One region of the Streptomyces sp. NPDC002643 genome, then DNA from elsewhere that is predicted to be linked to it. Evidence: predicted binding sites of a transcription regulator. Region 1 holds the regulator's gene; the other holds the start of a gene.

Region 1 (10,408 bases):
GGTCCAGGCTCGTCTCGCCCTCCTCCTGGGCCCACAGCCGCTTGCCGTCGGCCACCTGCCACACCGCCGTGCCCACGTAGTCCGTGTCGAACTCGGGCTTCTTCTTGGCGGCCAACTCGCCGTTGGGCGCGAAGAGGACTTCCTCCGTCGCTTCGTACGCCGTCAGCAGGGCTCCGCTCGACAGGTCGTACCAGGCGTCGATCCGGGTCTCCGACAGGAGGCCGGCCTGCCAGGCGACCAGCACCTTGCCGTCGGCGACGCGGATGATGTCGTAGTCGCCGGACTCCGGTTCGCCCTCGTCGTCCACGTCGACGCCCTGCGGCACCTCGGCATCGGCCGTGGACCAGACCTTCTTGCCGGTGGTGAGGTCGTTGAGGGTGATGTGCTCGGGGTCGTTCTCGTAGTTGGTGGCGTTCTCGAAGCCCGCGTAGTACGTGCCCGTGATCAGCGGAGCCTGTGTGGCGAATCCATGGGCCAGGCCGGTTTCCGCGTCGAAATCGCAATCCGCCATGAAGCCGGTGCAGGTGATCTTTCGCGCGGCACCGCCGCCGACCGGGGTGAGGCGCAGGGTTTTGTCGACGGTCTCGACACGGTAGCCGTCGAGCAGTGTGCCCTCCTCGTACCCCGGGACCTCTGCCAGTTCCTCGCCGTCCGCGTCGTACAGGGTCGCCGTCGTGGTCGTCTTGGCCTCGGTCAGACCGTCCGACTCGGTGGTGGCGGAGGTGACGACCGCGATCGCCGGGGTGCCGCCGAGCCAGGTCGTCCGCTCCACCAGTACGGCCTTTGCCGTCATGGTCTTGCGCACCTCACCGGTCTTCGTGTCCCGGAACTCCAGCGTGAGGTCCTCCGGCTCGTCGTTGTTGGTGTACAGGGCGTTCGCGGGCTGCGCGGGAGCGTCCAGGCTGTTGCTGTTGAGGTACTCGCCGCTCGCGTTCCTGGCGAACAGCAGGGTGCCGCCGAGGTCCAGCGGTTCGGCATTGCTGCCGGCGGACAGACTCCACGCCGCCTGTTTCGCGAACCCCGGCAGAGCGGGCCCCTTGTAGGCGGGTCCGTTCGACTTGGGCTTGTCGCTGCCCGTTCCACTCGGCGTCGGTTCCGCTGTTCCGCCTCCCGAGGCGTCCGTGTCCTCGCCACCGCACCCGGTCAGCAACGCCAGCGACAGCACCAGCCCCGTGGCGATCCCGCGCGTACGCAGACGTACTCCGCCGCTCGACAACATGTGGCATCCCCCGCGAATCCCGTGATCAAGACATGACAGATCGCGATCATAGATCACTTCTTGATCTTGAAACGGATGTCTCCGACAAAGCCTCCAGGAAAGTCCGCACCTCCACACAGTCCTCACCGGGCCCGGCTCCACGTCGAAGCGGAGCACCCCGCGTTCCCCCCGACACCTTGATCCTTTATCCTCCCCCCAACGTGCACAGCTCTCTCAACAGCCCCACCTGTGCTGTGGCGCCTCAACTCCCCCATGCCGACACCGTTCACACCGTCCCCATGGGCCGAAAGGGCTGCCTCCGATGACCGACGGAACCTCCCCCTCCGCCAGATCGAGCACGACCACCGCACCCCGGCGCCGCCGCCGACGCGGCCGGCTGCGCACCACCGCCGTGGCCACCGCGCTCGCCGCCACCACCGGCACCGTCTACGGCCTCACCGCCGAAGCCGCCGTGAGCTGCGCCTCCCCCTCCTTCAAGCGGCAGATCTACGCCAACACCACCTTCTCCGGCACCCCGAAGAAGACCGCCTGCGACGCCACGATCAGTGAGAAGTGGGGGACGAAGGCCCCTGCCTCCGGGCTCCCCTCCAACAACTTCGGCGTCCGCTGGACCCTCACCCGGGACTTCGGCTCCGGCGGGCCCTTCCGGTTCACCGCCTCCGCCCAGGACGGCCTGCGCGTCTACGTCGACGGCGAACGCAAGGTGAACATCTGGAAGAACGTCTCCTCCACCCAGCGCAAGACCGTCGACCTCACCCTCAAGCCGGGCAAGCACACCCTCCGCGTCGACTACGTCAACTGGACCGGCTCCGCCGACGTCTCCTTCGCCTACGCGCCCCGCACCACCGCGTCCGTCGACAGGACCGCGCCCCTCACCCCCAAGAGCACGGCCCTCTCGTACGACGCCTCCACCGGTCGCGCCAAGCTGACCTGGGCCAAGAACGTCGAGATGGACCTCGGCGGCTATCGCGTCCACCGGCGCCTGAAGGGCGGCGACTTCGGCCCCGCCCTCGCCACCACCACGGCCCAGGCCACCTCGTACACCGACACCGCCCTCCCCAAGACCGGTGACGTGTACGAGTACCAGGTCCGCGCCGTCGACAAGGCCGGCAACGAGTCGGCCGGTACTGCCGCCAAGGCCGTCACCACCGTCGACAGGACCGCGCCCGCCCTCCCCTACGACCTCGCCGTCCTCGACGCCACCGACGGCAACAAGCTCACCTGGAAGGGCGCGGACGAGGCCGAGAGTTATCTGGTCTACCGGGCGGCCACCGCCGACGGCACGTACACCGAGATCGGCTCCTCCACCGGTACCTCCTTCTACGACGACACCGCCGCCGAGAAGTCCACGTACCACTACGCCCTGGCCTCCGTGGACGCCGCCGGGAACGTCTCCGCGCGGACCGCGTCCGTCACCTCGACCCGCGCCGACCGTACCGATCCCGCCGCCCCCACCGGTCTCACCGCCGAGGGCACCACCGACGGCACCACCCTGACCTGGACCGCCAACGCGGACGACACCACCGCCTACCAGGTCTTCGTCAAGCGGCCCGGGTCCGGCGACTTCGTCTACCTCGACTCCGTCACCGGCGCCGCCACCACCGGCTACCTCGACTCGGCCGCCGAACCCGGCACCGAGTCCGCCTACTTCCTCCGTGCCGTCGACGAGGCCGGCAACGTCTCCGCCGGCTCCGCCACGGTCCTGGCGACCCGGCCGCACAAGTACACCCCGGTCGCCGGCGCCGACGCGGTCGTCGACGCGAACGGCGAGGGCGACTTCACCAGCGTGCAGGCCGCGCTCGACGCCCTCGGCGCGGGCACCGCCGCCGACCCGGTGGTCATCCAGGTCAACCCGGGCACGTACAAGGAACTCGTCGAGGTCGCCGCCAAGTACGTCCACCTCATAGGCGCCGGCGACGACCCCTCCCAGACCGTCATCACCTACGACAACGCGGCCGGCACCCCGACCGCCGACGGCACGGGCACCCTCGGTACGCAGAACAGCCGGACCATGTACGTCAAGGGCTCGGACTTCGTCGCCCGCAACCTCACCATCGAGAACTCCTTCGACGAGGCCGCGCACGACTACAACGCCGAGCAGGCCGTCGCCCTCCTCACCCAGGCCGACCGGCTCGCCTTCGACAACGTCCGCTTCCTCGGCAACCAGGACACCCTCTTCCTGAAGTCGACGACCACGACCACCCCCAACCGGGTCTCCATCACCAACTCGTACATCGAGGGCGACGTCGACTTCCTCTGCGGCTACGCCACCGCCGTCTTCGACAACTCCACCTTCAAGCTCCTCACCCGCGGCTCGAACAGCAACAACGGTTACGTCGCCGCCCCGTCCACCGACTCCTCCACCGACTACGGCTTCCTCATCACCCATTCGACGCTGACGAGCGACGCCCCGGACGCGACCTACCACCTCGGCCGCCCCTGGGTCACCGCCTTCGGCGGCGCCAAGGGCAGCCTGGTGATCCGCGAGTCGTCCCTCCCTGCGGCCATCAAGGCGGCGCCGTACCAGAACTGGACCTCCGGCTCCACCACGTACTCCTGGAAAGACTCCTTCTTCCGCGAGTACGCCAACACCGGCCCGGGGTCCGTCGCTTCGGCCACCGAGGACCGTCCCCAGCTCACCGCCGAGGAGGCCACCTCGTACGAGAAGGCCGACTACCTGGGCGACTGGACACCGGACCTCGACTGACACACGCGCCCCACGCGTCCCGTACAACCAATCCCCCACCTCAGCCGTCTGATCGTCGGCGGCGGCATGCCCGGCCGCCGACGATCAGACACAGGCATCATCAGCCAAGGACTTCCGAGGACCTCAGTGACCCCACCCAGACGTACGGCCGCCGTGGCGACCGCCGTCGTACTCGCGACCGCAGGCGCTCTGCTCACCGCCACCGCCACGCCCGCGACCGCAGCCGTGACATGTGCCTCGCCCGTCTACAGGCAGCAGTTCTTCGCCAACACCTCGTTCTCCGGCACCCCGAAGAAGACCGTCTGCGACAGCGCCGTCGACCAGAACTGGGGCACCGGCGCCCCGGCCTCCGGCCTGCCCGGCAACAACTTCGGCGTCCGCTGGACGGTGACCAGGGACTTCGGCTCCGGCGGCCCCTTCACCCTCTCCGCCTCCGCCCTGGACGGCATCCGCGTCTACCTCGACCCGGGCACCACCAACGCCCGCAAGATCAACCTCTGGAAGAACGTCTCCTCGACCGTCTCCAAGACCATCAACCTCACCATCCCCAAGGGCAAACACACCCTCCGCATCGACTACGTCAACTGGACCGGCTCCGCCAAGGTCAAGTTCACCTACACACCCCGCACCGCAGCCACCATCGACAAGACCAAACCCCTCACCCCGACCGGCGCCGCCGTCTCATACGACAAAACCACCCGCAAGGCCAAGGTCACCTGGGGGAAGAACAAGGAGATGGACCTCGCCGGCTACCGCGTCTACCGCCGTCCCGAGGCCGGCACCACCTGGACGAGGCTGACCACGACGACCGCCACCTCGTACACCGACACACCTCCGGCGACCGGCGAGGCGTACGCCTACGAAGTGCGCGCGTACGACAAGGCGGGCAACGAGTCGGCGGGCACGGCGGACCGGAGCGTGACCACCGTCGACCGGACGGCACCGGCCGCGCCCTCGGGGCTGACCGTCACCTCCTCCGACACCGGGCTGCGGCTCGACTGGAACGGGGTCGCGGGAGCCGTGTCGTACCGCCTCTACCGGGCGGCGAGCGAGAACGGTGTGTACACCCAGGTGGGCAGTACGGATCAGCTCTCGTACCTGGACACCTCGGCCGCCGAGAGCGTCACCTCCTACTACCGGGTGACCGCCCTCGACGCGGCGGGCAACGAGTCCGCGCGTTCCGTGGCCGGCGCCGGTGAGCGCGAGGACCTCACCCCGCCGTCCGCCGTCACCGGCCTCACCGCCACCCCCACCGAGTACGGCTTCGAGCTGAACTGGGACGCCAACCCGACGCCCGACCTGGCCCGTTACGTCGTCTACGGAGGCGTGATCATCGGCGACGAGGAGGAGAAGGTGTGCTCCGCCCACGCGGTGGAGTGGCTGTGGGCCGACACCACCTCGTACGAGTACCAGACCGTTCCGGACGGCGAGGAGCGCTGCTTCTTCATCGACGCCGTGGACGACGACTGGAACTCCCACTACGAGTGGACCCGTGAGCCGAACATCGTGGTCGCGACCGAGCTGGACACACCGAGCGAGCCCACCGGCGCGGTGACGCAAGGCAGTTGAGGGGTACGGGGCAACCTCGTACCGCGTATCGCTCGTCCTACCGGGTGCCCATGCCGATCACCCGTCGGCCCCGCACGCACCCAGCGAAGGACCACCGCCATGCCGAAGGACCCGGCCCCCCACGCCGAACCGGTCGTCGAGAGTCTCGTCGAGGATGGGCGTTTCGGGGAGTTGACCGTCCGGCTGGACGCCGCACGGGGTGAGGTCGTGGTGGTGGGCGAGCGGGTCCCCCGGATCGAGATCCGGCGGGCCGAGGGCAGCGAGGACGATGGGAACAGCCCGATCGGGACGCGGGACGCCTCCCTGCTCACCGTCACCGTCGACGGCACCGACGCCGTCATCGAGCCCGCCAAGGGGCGGCTGACCCGGAGTTCGTTCCGTGTCGACGTCCGGCACGGCGAGCACTTCTGGCGGCTGGTCCCCAACTCCATGGAGGGCAGCGGACTGTACCGCGACGGCACCGAGCACCTCGGCGACTTCATCTCCGAGGGCGACGGCGGCGTCGAGGCCGAGTGGGCCGAGGGAGCCGAGCCGGCCCCCCTCGACGCCGCCTTCGGCTACGCCCTCGCCACCGCGTACGGCACCGGCGCCGAACCCACCTGGCTGCTCACCGCCCAGGGCGCCGCCGACTTCGTCTTCTGGACCCACTGACCCTTTCCGACCAGGAGAGGGCCCCGCCCCCTCCGGCCCTCGTACAACCATTCGCCCCCTCCACGAGTCATGATCGTCGGCGGCCTTCTCCCGGCCGCCCGCGACCATGTCCGAGGAGCCCATGAACCCGGCCAGAGCCACGAGCGCCGCGATCGCCGGTGCCGTCGCACTCAGCACCGCGAGCGGCCTGTTGGCCGTCACCGCCGCGCCCGCGAGCGCCGCCACGAGCTGCGCGTCCCCCGTCTTCAAACGGCAGTTCTTCGCCAACACCACCTTCTCCGGCACGCCGAAGAAGACCGACTGCGACTCCGCGGTCAACGAGAACTGGGGGACCGGCGCCCCGGCCTCCGGCCTGCCCGGCAACAACTTCGGCGTCCGCTGGACGGTGACCAGGGACTTCGGCTCCGGCGGCCCCTTCACCCTCTCCGCCTCCGCCCTGGACGGCATCCGCGTCTACCTCGACCCGGGCACCACCAACGCCCGCAAGATCAACCTCTGGAAGAACGTCTCCTCGACCGTCTCCAAGACCATCAACCTCACCATCCCCAAGGGCAAACACACCCTCCGCATCGACTACGTCAACTGGACCGGCTCCGCCAAGGTCAAGTTCACCTACACACCCCGCACTTCAGCCACCATCGACAAGACCAAACCCCTCACCCCGACCGGCGCCGCCGTCTCATACGACAAAGCCACCCGCAAGGCCAAGGTCACCTGGGCGAAGAACAAGGAGATGGACCTCGCCGGCTACCGCGTCTACCGCCGGCTCAAGGGCGCCGACAGCTGGACCCGGCTGGCCTCGACGACATCGACCTCGTACACCGACACCCCGCCGCCGACCGGTCAGATCTACACCTATGAGGTGCGGGCGTACGACAAGGCGGGCAACGAGTCGGGCGGCACGGCGGACCTGGCGGTCACGACCGTCGACAAGACCCCGCCCGCCGCGCCGTTCATCGACCAGGACGTCTGCGCGACCGACGACAAGCTCGCCGGGCCCCAGCTCATCACGACGGCCGAGAACAAGGCCGACATCGTCCTGTACCAGGCGCAGCGCAAGGACGCCGCCACGGGTGCGTGGACCCAGGTGTACGAGGGCACGAAGGGCCCGTTCTGCGATGCCGGCCAGCCGGCCGACGGCAGCCAGGCCACCTACCGGGGCCGTGCCCGTGACGCCGCCGGCAACTGGTCGGCGTACTCCGCCGCCACGACCTTCACCCTCTGGGACACGGTCCCGCCGGCGGCCCCCGCCGACCTGCGCATCGCCTACGAGGGTGGCGTGCCGCATCTGAAGTGGACGGCGGACACGGACGCCGCCAAGTACGAGGTGCTCCAGTACGACCCCGCCACCGGCGCCTATCAGAACGCCCTCGACACGGCCACCACCACGGCGACCGATATGGTGCCCCTGCAGAAGCTGGCCCCGGCCGACACGTACCGGTACGCGGTCCGCGCGCTGGACGCCAAGGGCAACGCCTCCGCGCCCGCCGAGGTCACCCTGACGATGGCGGACCGGCCCGAGGCGATCGCCCCGTACAAGCCCTACATCCGGCTGGTCTGGCAGAAGGGCGTGAACCTGGCCTGGCGCAGCGCCGACCCGTGGGCCGCCGACGAGGACCATCTGTCGACGTACGAGATCGTCCGCACGGACCCGGCGACCGGGCAGTCCACGACCGTGACGCAGTGCTCCCCGCAGATCACCGGCGAGGGTCCGCTGGAGGCGCCGTACAGCTACACGTACAGCAGCAAGGACGCGAACGACCCCGCCTACGCGACGGCCGACCAGGTCATCCACTCGCACTGTCTGGACGGCACCGGCGCCTCCGAGACGACGTACGAGTACCGGATCGTCGTCGTCGACCGGTTCGGGCACCGCTCGCAGCCGAGCGAGCCGATCACCGGGACCACCGACGACACCCAGCGCCCCGCCGCGGTCACCGACCTGAGCGCCGAGACCATCCCGCTGGGCGTCCGGCTCACCTGGACCCCGCCGGCCGACGACGACGTCATCGCCTACTACGTCTGGCAGGGCACCACCGACCCGGAGACCGGGGAGACGGTGTGGAAGCAGAACTGCTGGGGCGGTGACTCCCTCGCCGACACCGAGATCCTCTGTCCGACGCTGCCCGACGGCAAGGAACACGTCTACCGCGTGGCCGCGACCGACCGCACGTACCTGGACGAAGGTCCCGAGACCTTCCACCACGCCGAGGTCGCCGTCACCCTGCCCGACACCCTGCCGCCGGGCTGGACCGGTACCGGGATCATCGAGGACCAGTACCCCGAGCTGTACGTCCGCTGCGGCGTGACGATCTACGACATGCCGTGCGGCGACTACACGGACTACCGCTGGGAGCGCTGGGACCCGGCCACCGCCGCCTGGACCACGTTCGCCACGGGCAAGGTCGACGACCCGCGGTTCCACATGGACACAACGGTGAACCAGGACCGCCTCGGCCTGTACTACTACCGGGCCGTCTACATCGACCCCACCGGCAAGGAGGAGGTCGTGGAGCAGGAGGCCTACGGCATCTGGGACTCCTGGCTGTGACCGGTTGAGCGCACGACCGCATGAAGGAGGGGCCCGGAGGTTCATCAGAACCTCCGGGCCCCTTCCCTTTGCTCGTTCCGCTCAGTCCTTGGCCTTCTTCGGCCGCCACACCACCAACGCGCTGGTCTGCTGCACATCCTGGTACGGCACCAGATCGCGGCGGTACGAGGCGTGGACGGCGGCCTCGCGCTGCCGCATCGCCGCGGCGGCGCCGTCCAGCGCGGCCTCCATCTCGGCGACCCTCGCCTGGAGCGCGGCGACCTGGTTCTCCAGCTCGATGATGCGCTTGATGCCGGCCAGGTTGATGCCCTCGTCCTGCGACAACGCCTGCACCTGGCGGAGCAGTTCGATGTCGCGGGCCGAGTAGCGGCGGCCGCGCCCGGCGGTGCGGTCGGGGGAGACCAGGCCGAGACGGTCGTACTGACGCAGGGTCTGCGGATGCAGACCGGAGAGCTGGGCGGCCACCGAGATGACGTACACCGGTGTCTCTTCCGTCAGCTCGTAGGGGTTTCTCCGGCGGCCGTCCATCACACTCATGCTCCCTTCGCGGCCTGGAACAGCTCCGCCCGCGGGTCCTCGCCGGCGGTCGCCTCGCGATACGCCTCAAGCGCGTCACGAGCCTTCCCCGACAGGTCCTTCGGGACACTCACCTCGACCGTGATCAGCAGATCCCCTCGGGTGCCGTCCTTGCGGAAGGCGCCCTTGCCCCGGGCCCGCATCGTACGGCCGTTGGGGGTGCCCGGGGGCAGTTTCAGGGTGACCGGGGGGCCGCCCAGGGTGGGGACCCTGACCTCCCCGCCGAGCGCGGCCTCGGTGAACGTCACCGGTACGGTCACCGTGAGGTTGTCGTCCTTGCGGCCGAACACGGGGTGCGGGTCGACATGCACGACGACGTACAGATCGCCGGACGGGCCGCCCCGCTCGCCGGGGGCGCCCTTGCCGCGCAGCCGGATGCGCTGCCCGTCGGAGACGCCGGCCGGGATACGGACCTGCATGGTGCGCGAGGACTTGGCGCGGCCGGAGCCCTTGCAGATGTCGCAGGGGTTCTCGGCGATCAGGCCCCGGCCCTTGCAGTCGGGGCAGGGGTCGGTCAGTGAGAAGCCGCCGCCGGAGCCCCGCGCGACCTGGCCGGTGCCGACGCACGTCGGGCACACCCGGGGGGTGCCGTTGGCGTCGCCGGTGCCGGAACATGCCTTGCACGGGGACTGCGAGGACATCCGCAGCGGTACGGTCGCGCCCTCGATGGCCTCGGTGAAGCTGAGGGTGACCTCGGACTCGATGTCCTGGCCGCGCCTCGGCTGCACCCGCGTCGTACCGGAGCTGCCCCGGTTGAACAGGCCGCCGAAGACATCGCCGAGGCCGCCGCCGAAGCCGCCCTGTCCCTGGCCGCCCTGGGGCCCGCCTCCGAAGAGGTCGCCCAGGTCGAAGTTGAAGGAGCCGCCCGCGCCTCCGGGCCCGGGGCGGAAGCCGCCGTTGCCGAAGAGGGCGCGGGCGTCGTCGTACTCCTTGCGCTTCTTGGGGTCGCCGAGGATGTCGTTCGCCTCGGAGATCTCCTTGAAGCGCTCCTCCGCCTTGGCGTTGCCCTTGTTGGCGTCCGGGTGGAACTCGCGGGCGAGCTTGCGGTACGCCTTCTTGATCTCGGCCTCGGTGGCGTCCTTGGGGACGCCGAGGACCTTGTAGTAGTCCTTCTCGATGAAGTCCTTGGTGCTCA
Region 2 (10,408 bases), on a different contig from region 1:
GGGGCGTCGAGGTGGAAGCGCCCGGCGACCCGGTCGGCGTGGTCGCGCAACTCGGCCGGGAGCGCGGCACGCACCTTCAACTGGGCGGCGGCCAGGACCGGTCCGAGGCCCAGCTCCGCCGCCGGACCGGGCGCACCGGCGAGGAACAGGGCCTGGGCCTCCGCCGGGTTCAACCCGGTGAGCCGGGTGCGATATCCGTCGAGCAGCCGATAACCGCCCGCGCGCCCGGCGTCCCCGTACAGCGGGACACCGGCGGCGTGCAGGGCCTCGATGTCCCGGTACACCGTCCGCACCGACACCTCCAGCTCCCCGGCGAGCTGGGCGGCGGTCATCCGGCCACGGGTCTGGAGGAGGAGCAGCATCGAGAGCAGGCGGGCGGATTTCATGCGAACAGCGTGGCAGGGCGACCGACCGCCCGACGCGCCTCACCCGGCCGGAGGCACCGGCGGCACCGGCGGCGCTGGAGGCACCGAAGGCACCGAAGGCACCAGAGGCTTCCGGAACGCGCGCAGGCTGAACGTCGGGTCCGGGCGGTCCCGGTCCTGGTCGGGGAGGGCGGCGAGACGCACGGCGAAGTCGTCGGCGAGCGGATCACCGGGAGGGATGGTCATGAACCAGCCGCGCCGCAGATCGGTGAGGGTGCGGCGCGGGCTGCGGCCCTGCCCCCGGCCCGTGAACGTGGCCTGCCCGGCCGCTTCCAGGCCGTGCTCGGTGGCGTACTTCTCGACGTCGACGGCGGTGTCCGTCGCCGGGACCCTGGGGCGCGGCGCGAGGACGGCGTCGATGTCGCTGCCGACGTTGTGCGCGGCGGCCTTGTCGACGGTGGTGACATACACGCCACCGGGCCGCAGCACGCGCGCGCACTCGCCGATCACGGCACGGACGTCCTTTGGACCGGCCAGCAGATGCAGCAGCCAGACACTGCTGACCGCGTCGAACTCCCCGTCCCTGAACGGCAGTCGACGGCTGTCGGCCAGCACCACCGCGCCGGGCAGCCGCACGGCCGCGCGGCTCGCCATGCCGTACGTCAGGTCGACGCCGGTCACCCGCATTCCGGCGCGTCCGGCCGCGAGACGCCGGGTGACGATGCCGGTGCCGCAGGCCACGTCGAGGAGAGTGCGGGTGCCTTCGGGGAGGAGGCCGAGTACGGCGTGCGCGGCGGACTCGGCGCGGGGCTCGCCGCCCCGCAGGGCGTCGTAGTCGCTCGCCTCCTTGTCGTAGTCCAGCACCGGATCAGCTCGCCCCGTGGCCGGGGGCGAGCGCCTCCACCCTGCGGGCCAGCTCGAAGTCCTTGTCGGTGACGGCGCCGCCGGCGTCGTGGGTGCTGATGGTCAGGGAGACCGTGTTGTAGCCCAGGGTGAGGTCGGAGTGGTGGTTCAGCTCCTCCTGGGTGTGGGCGATGTGCACGACCATGGCGACGGCCGCGAAGTGCGAGGCCAGCCGGTACGAGCGAGCGAGCCGACCGCTGTCCAGCGCCCAGCCGGGCAACTCCGCGAGCCGCTCCTCGATCTCCTTCTGCGCCAAGGGTTCGACAGCCATGCGCCCACTCCTCCCGCGACAACCCCTGCGAACACGCTTTCCTTCCCAGCCTGCCACCGCCCTCTCAGATCCGTACGCTCTCCGTCGCGAAGTCGTCCGCCAGGAGGGTGATCTCGGCGCGGCCCTCCGTCGTGGTGAGCCAGTCGTGGGGCAGGCCGTGGTCGCCGTGGTGGGTGCCGAGGAGGTTGCCGCAGATGGCGCCGGTGGAGTCGCTGTCGCCGGAGTGGTTGACGGCGAGGAGGAGGGCGTCGGTGACGCCGGGCGTGGCGAGGGCGCAGTAGACGCCCATCGCCAGGGCCTCCTCGGCGACCCAGCCGGCGCCGAGGGATGCGAGCTTCTCGGCGGTCGGGGCGCCCTGGGCGGCGAGGTCGAGGGCGCGGGTGAGGGCGGCCGTCGTCTCCTCGTGGCCGGGGTGGCGGGCGAGCAGCCGCATGGCGCGGAGCACGGCGCCTTCGAGGGACTCGTCGGCCATCAGGAACGACACCATCGCGGCGAGCGCCCCTGCGGCGTAGTACCCGGTGGGGTGCCCGTGGGTCATCTGGGAGCACCGCGCGGCCATGTCGAACGCGGTCTCGGCCGGTACGCGGGCCAGCCCGAAGGGCGCCGCCCGCATGACGGTGCCGCAGCCCTTGGAGTTCGGATTGACCGGGCCGGGCCCGCCGAGGGGGACCGCCGGGTCGGGGTGGTGGACCTGGGCGAGACCGGAGAGACAGGCGTTGCCGGGGGCGCGGCGGGCGTACAGCCAGGGCTGGGCGGCGAGACCGGAGGTCGCCCGGGGGTCGGGGCCGGACTGCCGCTGGGTGTCCAGCCAGCGGCCGTACGCCTCACGGACCAGCTCCACCCAGTCGCCGTCATCGCCCTTGAGCCGCGCCCGCTCATGCGACTGCCGCAGCCCCTCGACCGTGAACAGGGTCATCTGGGTGTCATCGCTGACCCGCCCCACCACGCCGTCCGCGTCCGGCACGAGCCCGGTCACCCCGGTGCCTCCGTACCGGGCGCGGATCTGGTCGAGCGAGGCGAATTCGATGGGATAGCCGAGGGCGTCCCCGACCGCCCCGCCCAGCAGACACCCTCGTACCCGGGCCCGGTAGACGGCCGTCGCCTCCCAGGACGGGTTCCACGGGTTGTACACGCGCCACTCCTCGATCGCCTCGGCTACGTTCGACGTATGACCATTGTCCCGTCCACCGCCGCAGGCCGTCCCACCACCCCTCCCGACCGGGGCGTGGGTCCGCTGCTGCGGGCCTGGCGCGAGGAACGACGGTTCAGCCAGCTGGAGTTGGCGCTGCGCGCGGGCTCCTCGGCCCGGCACATCAGCTTCGTCGAGACGGGCCGCGCCCGCCCCAGCGAGGAGATGGTCCTCCGCCTCGCCGACCACCTCGACATCCCCGTCCGCGAGCGCAACGCCCTGCTCCTGGCGGCGGGTTATGCCCCGCACTACCCCCAGACCCCGCTCGACGACCCGGCGCTCGCCACCCTCCGCGAGGGCATGGAACGCCTCATCCAGGGCTACGAGCCCTACCCGGCGCTGGTCGTGGACGCCGCGTACGACGTCCTCGCCGCCAACCAGGGCATCGCCCTCCTCCTCGGCGACCTCCCGGCGTTCCTCCTCTCCCCACCCCTGAACGCGATACGTCTGACGCTCCACCCGGAGGGCCTGGCGCCCCGCATCCGCAACCTCCGTGCCTGGCGCGGGCATCTCCTCCAGCAGATGGAACGCCAGATCGCCCTCCGCCGCTCGGCACGGCTGCGCGCGCTGTACGAGGAGGTCGCGGCGTATCCGCTGCCGCCGGGCCGACCGGACGAGGACCCCTCGGCCGAACCCGACGGCCGGCCGCCCGCGTACTTCGCGCTCCCCCTCCGTATCGAGCACGACGGCCGGGTGCTGTCCTTCGTCTCCTCCATCTCCACGTTCAACACCCCCATGGACGTGACCGTCGCCGAACTGGCCATCGAGACCCTGCTCCCGGCCGACCCGGCGACGGCCAAGTACCTTCACTCGCTGATGACATGACTCCGGCTCAGTCCCGATGCGCTCGTACGGCGATGAACTGGGCCGCCGCGAACCCGGCCACCGTGACCGCCTGGAGCACCGTCCACACCGCGCCCGCCGTGCTCGGCGTCAGCCAGAGCGCGAGGGCGACGAGGCTGAGCACCGTCCAGGCGAGGTTGGCCTCGATCACGGCGTGCACGGCCGGCACCGGCGGGCGCCGGCGCGAGGCCAGCAGGCCCACGGCGGCTGCGTACACGGTGAGGAAGGCGCCGAGCCCGAGCAGCAGGCCGGAGCCGACGCCGAGGAACCGGCCGAGCGGGCCGGAGGCGAGGAGATAGGCGAGCCCGTTCGCGCCGGTGACCACGGCGTCCACGGCCAGGAAGCGACGCAGCATGATCCGGGGGTCGGTGGTCCGGGCGAGAGCGGCGAGCTGGGTTGCGGACATGGCGGATCACCCTCCGTCGAGGTCGGACGAGTCCAGTGGATGGGAGCCGGGTTCCGGGGCGGAGTGCGCCGGCCCGGAACCCGGTGCCCTCACCTTGCCGTGCGCGGCCGGGCACGGTCGATTACCTCGGAGGTCATGGCACCCCGTACTCTGTGGGGTCGTCGTGGCACCCTGTGCCGTGGGAGCGGAACGTTCCGGCCACCCCCATGAGATGTCCACCGGAACATGACAGACTGTTCGCAGACTTCGGCGCGTGGGGAGGCGTGGCGTGAGTGAGCGGCGGGCCGCGCCCACCGTGGGCCAGGTGGTGCTCGGGAAGCGGTTGCAGGAGCTTCGCGAGGCCGCCGGGCTCAAGCGCGAGGAGGCGGCACGGGTCCTACGGGTCGCCCCGGCGACGGTCCGGCGGATGGAGACCGCCGATGTCGCCCTCAAGATCCCCTACGTTCAGGTGCTGCTGACCACGTACGGTGTCGGGGAGCGGGATGTCGCGGAGTTCGTGAAGCTGGCGGAGGACGCGAACAAGCCCGGATGGTGGCAGCGCTTCCATGACATCCTGCCGGACTGGTTCAGCCTGTATGTGAGCCTCGAAGGGGCCGCGAGTCTGATCCGGCAGTACGAGCCGCACTTCGTGCCCGGGATGCTGCAGACCGAGGACTACGCCCGCGCGGTGATGGAGGCCGGAACGGTCGGCCAGATGGGCCCCGAGGCGATCGACCGCCATGTCTCGCTCCGGATGGCGAGACAGAAACTCCTGACGCGGGAGAACCCGCCCCACCTCTGGGTGATCATGGACGAGACGGCCCTTCTCCGTCCGGTCAGCATCCACTCCGAGGTCATGCGCGACCAGATGGACCGGCTGCTGGAAGTCACCGAGAAGGACCACGTCATCCTCCAGGTCGCCGAATTCTCCAACGGCCCGCACCCCGGCACCTACGCCCCCTTCGGCCTCTTCCGCTTCGCCGAGCCCGAACTCCCCGACATGGTCTACACGGAGTACCTCACCGGCGCCCTCTACCTCGACTCCCGCCGCGAGGTCGCCATGCATCTGGAGGTCCTGGACCACATGGCGGCGCACGCGGCCTCCGCCGAGGAGACCAGGGAGATCATCAGGCGCTATCGCGCCAAGTTCTGACGGCCGGACCGAGCCAGGTTCTCACACCCGGTGGTCTCAGCTCTTCTGGTTCTTGTCGTCGTCGACGATCTCCGCGTCCACGACGCCCTCTTCCTCGGCTTCGGCACCGGCGTCGGTGGAGCCGGGGCCCGGGCGGGGTTCCTCGGCCGCACCGGTGGAGGCGCCGGCGTACATGGCCTGGCCCATGCGCTGGCTGACGGAGGCGAGCTTCTCGGTGCCCGCGCGGAGGGCGGCGGTGTCCTCGGGGTTCTCCAGGAGGCCCTTGAGTTCGGACACGGCGGCCTCGACCTCCGACTTGGTGTCGGCCGGGACACGGTCCTCGTTCTCGCGGAGGAACCGCTCGGTCTGGTACACGAGTTGCTCGGCCTGGTTGCGCGTCTCGGCGGCCTCCCGGCGGCGCCGGTCCTCGTCGGCGTACTGCTCGGCCTCCCGCATCATCCGGTCGATGTCGTCCTTGGGGAGCGCGGAGCCGCCGGTCACGGTCATCTTCTGCTCACGGCCGGTGGCCAGGTCCTTCGCGGACACATGCATGATCCCGTTCGCGTCGATGTCGAAGGCCACCTCGATCTGCGGTACGCCCCGGGGCGAGGGCGGCAGTCCGGTGAGGTCGAAGACACCGAGCTTCTTGTTGTACGCGGCGATCTCCCGCTCGCCCTGATACACCTGGATGCCGACCGAGGGCTGGTTGTCGGCGGCGGTCGTGAAGATCTCCGAACGGCGCGTCGGGATCGTCGTGTTGCGCTCGATGAGCTTCGTCATGATGCCGCCCTTGGTCTCGATGCCCAGGGACAGCGGGGTGACGTCGAGGAGGAGTACGTCCTTCACATCGCCCCGGATGACGCCCGCCTGGAGCGCGGCGCCCACGGCCACCACCTCGTCGGGGTTGACGCCCTTGTGCGGGTCCTTGCCGGTGAGTTCCTTGACCAGGTCGGTGACGGCGGGCATCCGGGTCGAGCCGCCGACGAGAATGACGTGGTCGATCGCGGCGAGCTTCACCCCGGCGTCCTTGACGGCCTGGTGGAACGGCGTCCTGCACCGGTCCAGCAGATCGGCGGTCAACTCCTGGAACTGGGCACGCGTCAGCTTCTCGTCCAGGTGGAGCGGGCCCTCGGAGGAGGCGGTGATGTAGGGCAGGTTGATGGTGGTCTCGGAGGAGCTGGACAGCTCGATCTTGGCCTTCTCGGCGGCCTCACGCAGCCGTTGGACGGCCATCTTGTCGTTGCCGAGGTCGATGCCGTGGTTCCCCTTGAACCGTTTGACCAGGTACTCCACGACCCGCTGGTCCCAGTCGTCGCCGCCGAGATGGGTGTCGCCGTTGGTGGCCTTGACCTCGATGACCCCGTCGCCGATCTCCAGGAGCGAGACGTCGAAGGTTCCGCCGCCGAGGTCGAAGACCAGCACGGTCTGCTCCTCGCCCCGGTCGAGTCCGTAGGCGAGGGCGGCGGACGTGGGCTCGTTGATGATCCGCAGGACCTTCAGGCCCGCGATCTCCCCGGCCTCCTTGGTGGCCTGCCGCTGGGCGTCGTCGAAGTAGGCGGGCACGGTGATCACGGCGTCGGTGACGTCCTCGCCGAGGTACGACTCGGCGTCCCGCTTCAGCTTCTGCAGCACCCTCGCCGACAGCTCCTGCGCGCGGAACCGCGTACCGTCCACGGAGCCCTGCTCGGGGAAGCGCCATCCCCCGTCGCCCATGTGCCGCTTGACGGAGCGGGCGGTGCGCTCGACGTTCGTGACCGCCTGCCGCTTGGCGACCTCGCCCACGAGGACCTCGCTGTTCTTGGCGAAGGCCACCACCGAGGGTGTCGTCCGCTGACCCTCCGCGTTCGCGACGACGGTGGGCTCACCGCCTTCCAGTACGGCCACCACAGAGTTCGTCGTCCCGAGATCGATCCCGACCGCGCGTGCCATAGCCGTCCCCTTCCAGCGAGGCCCCACTCCCGTGTCCCTACCTCCAGCACAAAACTTGAGTGGTCCGTTGTCAACGGGGCGAACGGTCGCGCACTGGGGGACGCGCAGGGGCTCACTGGTGGACGAGCGGAGGCTACCCGCGCCCCAAAGGGGCGCGGGGAACTGCGCGACAAGCCACGACGGCGCCGCAGTCAACCCACGACGCCATCGCGCCCCCCTCAGCGGAGCGTCACGCCAGCTTGGCCGAAAGCGTGATCGGCACCGCCTTCAGCGCCTGGCTGACGGGACAGTTCGCCTTGGCGTTCTCCGCGGCGGCGACGAAGCCGTCCTCGTCGAGGCCGGGCACGGTGCCCTCGACGGTGAGGTGGATGCCGGTGATGCCCTCACCCGGCTGGAAGGTGACGTCGGCGGAGGTGACGAGCTTGGTGGGCGGGGTGCCGGCGCCGGCGAGACCGTGCGAGAGGGCCATGGAGAAGCAGCTGGAGTGGGCGCCGGCGATCAGCTCCTCCGGGCTGGTCTTGCCGTTCGCCTGCTCGGCGCGCGACGGCCACGACACCGGCTGCTCACCGATGCCGGAGGAGTCGAAGTGGACGACACCATTGCCCTCAAGCAGGTTGCCTTCCCAGACGGTGTGTGCGGAGCGCGTGGTAGCCACGGTTCTTCCTTTCGCGGGGGTCCCGTTCCAACGGGGGTCGGCCCCCATCCGATCACATTCCGGCCCCCGGTTGGTTCGTGGCTGGTCGCTCCCGCGCGGCGGAGCCGCAAATGTCAGAGCCCCGCGCCCCTTTCAACCCTGTTGGCGTGAGCCCCCAGCGGGACCTGCGGGCCGTTCGATTCCCTCAGCCAGCGCCTCAGTACGCGATGTACCTGTTCGGCGCCGGCCAGTTCCTCGCCGTCCTCGACCGGGGTCGACAGGGCCAGCGGCGACACCAGGAACGCGCGGCTCTGGCAGCCGCCCAGGCCCCCGTGGGAGCCGATCTGTTCCTCGAAGGCCAGGACTTCGCCGTCCTTCGGGTCGTACCAGGAGTTCACCATGATGTCGGCGGTGTGCGGGAAGGTGTGGGTGCGGCGTACGGCGTCGGCGGCGCCGGGGCCGAAGTCGGCCAGGGGGCCGGGGTGTTCGTCGGTCAGGTCGTCGATGGGGATCTCGACGCCGTGCGCGCCCAGGACGACGCCCCCGTGCTCCTCGCTCCGTACGAGGAGGAAGCCGATGCCGGGGTGGTTGGCGAGGGTGGTGAGCAGGGCGGGGTGGCGGGCGTCGATCTCCTCGCGGGTCATCCGGTGCGGGACGTCCGGGAAGGAGACCAGGCCGAGGTTGCCGGAGGCGAGGACGATCGGCTCGGAGCGGCGGGTCGGGCGGTGCTGTTCGGCGCGCTCCTCGACGGGGATGCGCAGGGCGGCGCGTACGGCCGCGCCGGCCTCGGCGCCGCTGTGGGTGCGCCGGGCCTTGCGGGGTACGGGCAGGCCGCAGCCGGCGCGGACCAGGGCGCCGAGGGTCAGACCGTAGCGGCCGAGGAAGGTCTCGCCGGGGCTCTGGCCGTGGTCGGAGAGCAGCACGATGCGGTAGGCGCGCGGGGCGTGTTCGGCGACCTGGGCGATCAACGCGAGGGAGCGGTCGAGGCGTTCGAGGACCTTCTCGGCGTCGCGGCTGCGCGGGCCCGAGTGGTGGGCGACCTCGTCGTACGCCACGAGGTCGGCGTAGATGGCGGCACGCCCGGCGAGCATGTCGCCGATCACCGCGGCGACGACGACATCGCGTTCGACGACGGTCGCGAAGGCCCGGATGAACGGGTAGAGACCGCCGCGACCGACCCGGGGGCGCTGTTTGCGGAGGAGGGCGCGGGTGGACTGGCCGATCTCGCGCAGCGCGTCGGCGACGAAGGACAGGGCGGTGCGGACCGCGTTGGCGGGGTCGGAGAAGTAGGCGAAGTAGCCGGCGCGGGAACGGTTCCGCTTGTCGCGGCGGGCGGCGACGGACAGGACGAGGGCGAGCTGGTCGGCGCCGCCGCTGAAGAGGTTGCCTCGGCTGGCGCCGTCCACGGTGAGCAGGCCGCCGTCGCCGGTGCGGGCCATGGCCCGGCGCTGGAGTTCGGCGGCGCTGGAGGGACGGTTGCAGACCATCACCTCGCGGCTGTCCTTCTCGTACCAGCGGAAGGCGGGGATGTCGTGGTTGGTGCCGTGCAGGATGCCGAGCTGGCTGGCGCCGGTCTGGCTGGACCAGTCGGTGCGCCAGGGGGTGAGCCGGTGGGTGGGGCGGGGGCGGGCCGAGTCGGGGGCCGGGCGGCCGAGCCATGTGGCGAGGGTCGGCATCAGGCCCTTCTCCGTCGCCGCCTCCAGGACGTCATGGCCGACGCCGTCGAGTTGGAGGAAGACGGTGCCGGGGCCGCAGGGGCCGGGGCGGCCGTCCGCGCGCCTGCGGCGGCGGTCGGCCAGCCGGTACAGCCGGCGGCGGTAGGCGTCGTCGTCCCGTACGGCGAGGGCGCCGCCGGTGGCGGAGGCGACGGCGGACATCACGGCGGCGACGACCACGGCGGTCTCGGGGGCGGCCTCGCTCTGGCCGGAGGGGTTGAGCCGTAGGGCGAGGAGCAGCAGGGAGCCGTTGAGGAAGAAGACCAGCAGTCCGAGGACGAGGGCGGGGACCAGCAGCAACGCCCTTACCAGCAGCGGCCACACCAGCGCGGAGAGCAGACCGAAGGCCCCGGCGCCCGCGGCTGCCGTGACGGCGATCTGGGTGGCGCTCTCACCGGTCGCCGACTGCAGCCGGAAGTCGGGCAGCACCCCCGCGAGCACGAGCATGGTCAGCGTGGACACCGCCCACACGGCAAGCATCCGCCAGAACCCGCTGAGCACCCGCCGCCAACCGTCACGACTCACGCCGGCCACCCTCACATCCAGCAGATCCTCCGCCCAGCCTGTCATATGAACGGCCGCCGCCGGGGGGCGCCTGGGGCAGCGCCGGGGGCGCCTGAGGAGCGCCGCCCAGCATGAAAGGGGCGCGGGGAACTGCGCGACCAGCCACGACGGCGCCGCAGACGAACGACGGCATATAGCGGCCCTGCGGCGGAGCCGCATAACGGTGCAGCAAGCGGAGCGCCTAGCGGCCGTCGTACCCCGCCGTAGGCATCGACAGCCGTCGATGAACGCTGGCCTTCATCTGGGCGTCGTACGCCGGTTCGGCGTGATCGACCGTCTCCATGCCGATGCCTCGGCGGACGCACTCGGCGGCGAATTCATCCGCGGAGGCGAGGGCACGCTCAAGAACCCGGCGGCTGGGCGCGACGAAGAGGTCGACGAGGCCGGCGTCGACGTCGGCCCACAGCGCGTCGTGGTCGGTGCGCAGACCGCGTACGAGCAGCTCGCGCGTCACCACATAGCCGCGCTCGGCGGCCCA

The links. Region 1 encodes HspR, which represses chaperone genes until heat shock. Its sites were predicted from a motif close to TTGAGNNNNNNNNNCTCAA; they were not measured.
Region 2: the regulator HspR is predicted to act here: its motif matches at 7,073-7,091, upstream of dnaK (molecular chaperone DnaK).

The regions. Positions count from the first base shown of each region.
Region 1 covers NZ_JBSFVY010000029.1:28,673-39,080, reverse strand. The annotation lists gene ACWD4G_RS34260 (hypothetical protein) at 1-1,219, opposite strand, end outside; gene ACWD4G_RS34255 (pectinesterase family protein) at 1,521-3,926, shown strand; gene ACWD4G_RS34250 (fibronectin type III domain-containing protein) at 4,053-5,495, shown strand; gene ACWD4G_RS34245 (hypothetical protein) at 5,595-6,146, shown strand; gene ACWD4G_RS34240 (PA14 domain-containing protein) at 6,268-8,697, shown strand; gene ACWD4G_RS34235 (heat shock protein transcriptional repressor HspR) at 8,779-9,225, opposite strand; gene dnaJ (molecular chaperone DnaJ) at 9,231-10,408, opposite strand, start outside.
Region 2 covers NZ_JBSFVY010000037.1:27,118-37,525, reverse strand. The annotation lists gene ACWD4G_RS37905 (helix-turn-helix transcriptional regulator) at 1-386, opposite strand, end outside; gene ACWD4G_RS37900 (class I SAM-dependent methyltransferase) at 426-1,229, opposite strand; gene ACWD4G_RS37895 (4a-hydroxytetrahydrobiopterin dehydratase) at 1,234-1,539, opposite strand; gene ACWD4G_RS37890 (ADP-ribosylglycohydrolase family protein) at 1,604-2,671, opposite strand; gene ACWD4G_RS37885 (helix-turn-helix domain-containing protein) at 2,708-3,553, shown strand; gene ACWD4G_RS37880 (hypothetical protein) at 3,561-3,977, opposite strand; gene ACWD4G_RS37875 (helix-turn-helix domain-containing protein) at 4,246-5,109, shown strand; gene dnaK (molecular chaperone DnaK) at 5,146-7,017, opposite strand; gene ACWD4G_RS37865 (OsmC family protein) at 7,247-7,672, opposite strand; gene ACWD4G_RS37860 (alkaline phosphatase family protein) at 7,786-9,846, opposite strand; gene ACWD4G_RS37855 (hypothetical protein) at 10,112-10,408, opposite strand, start outside.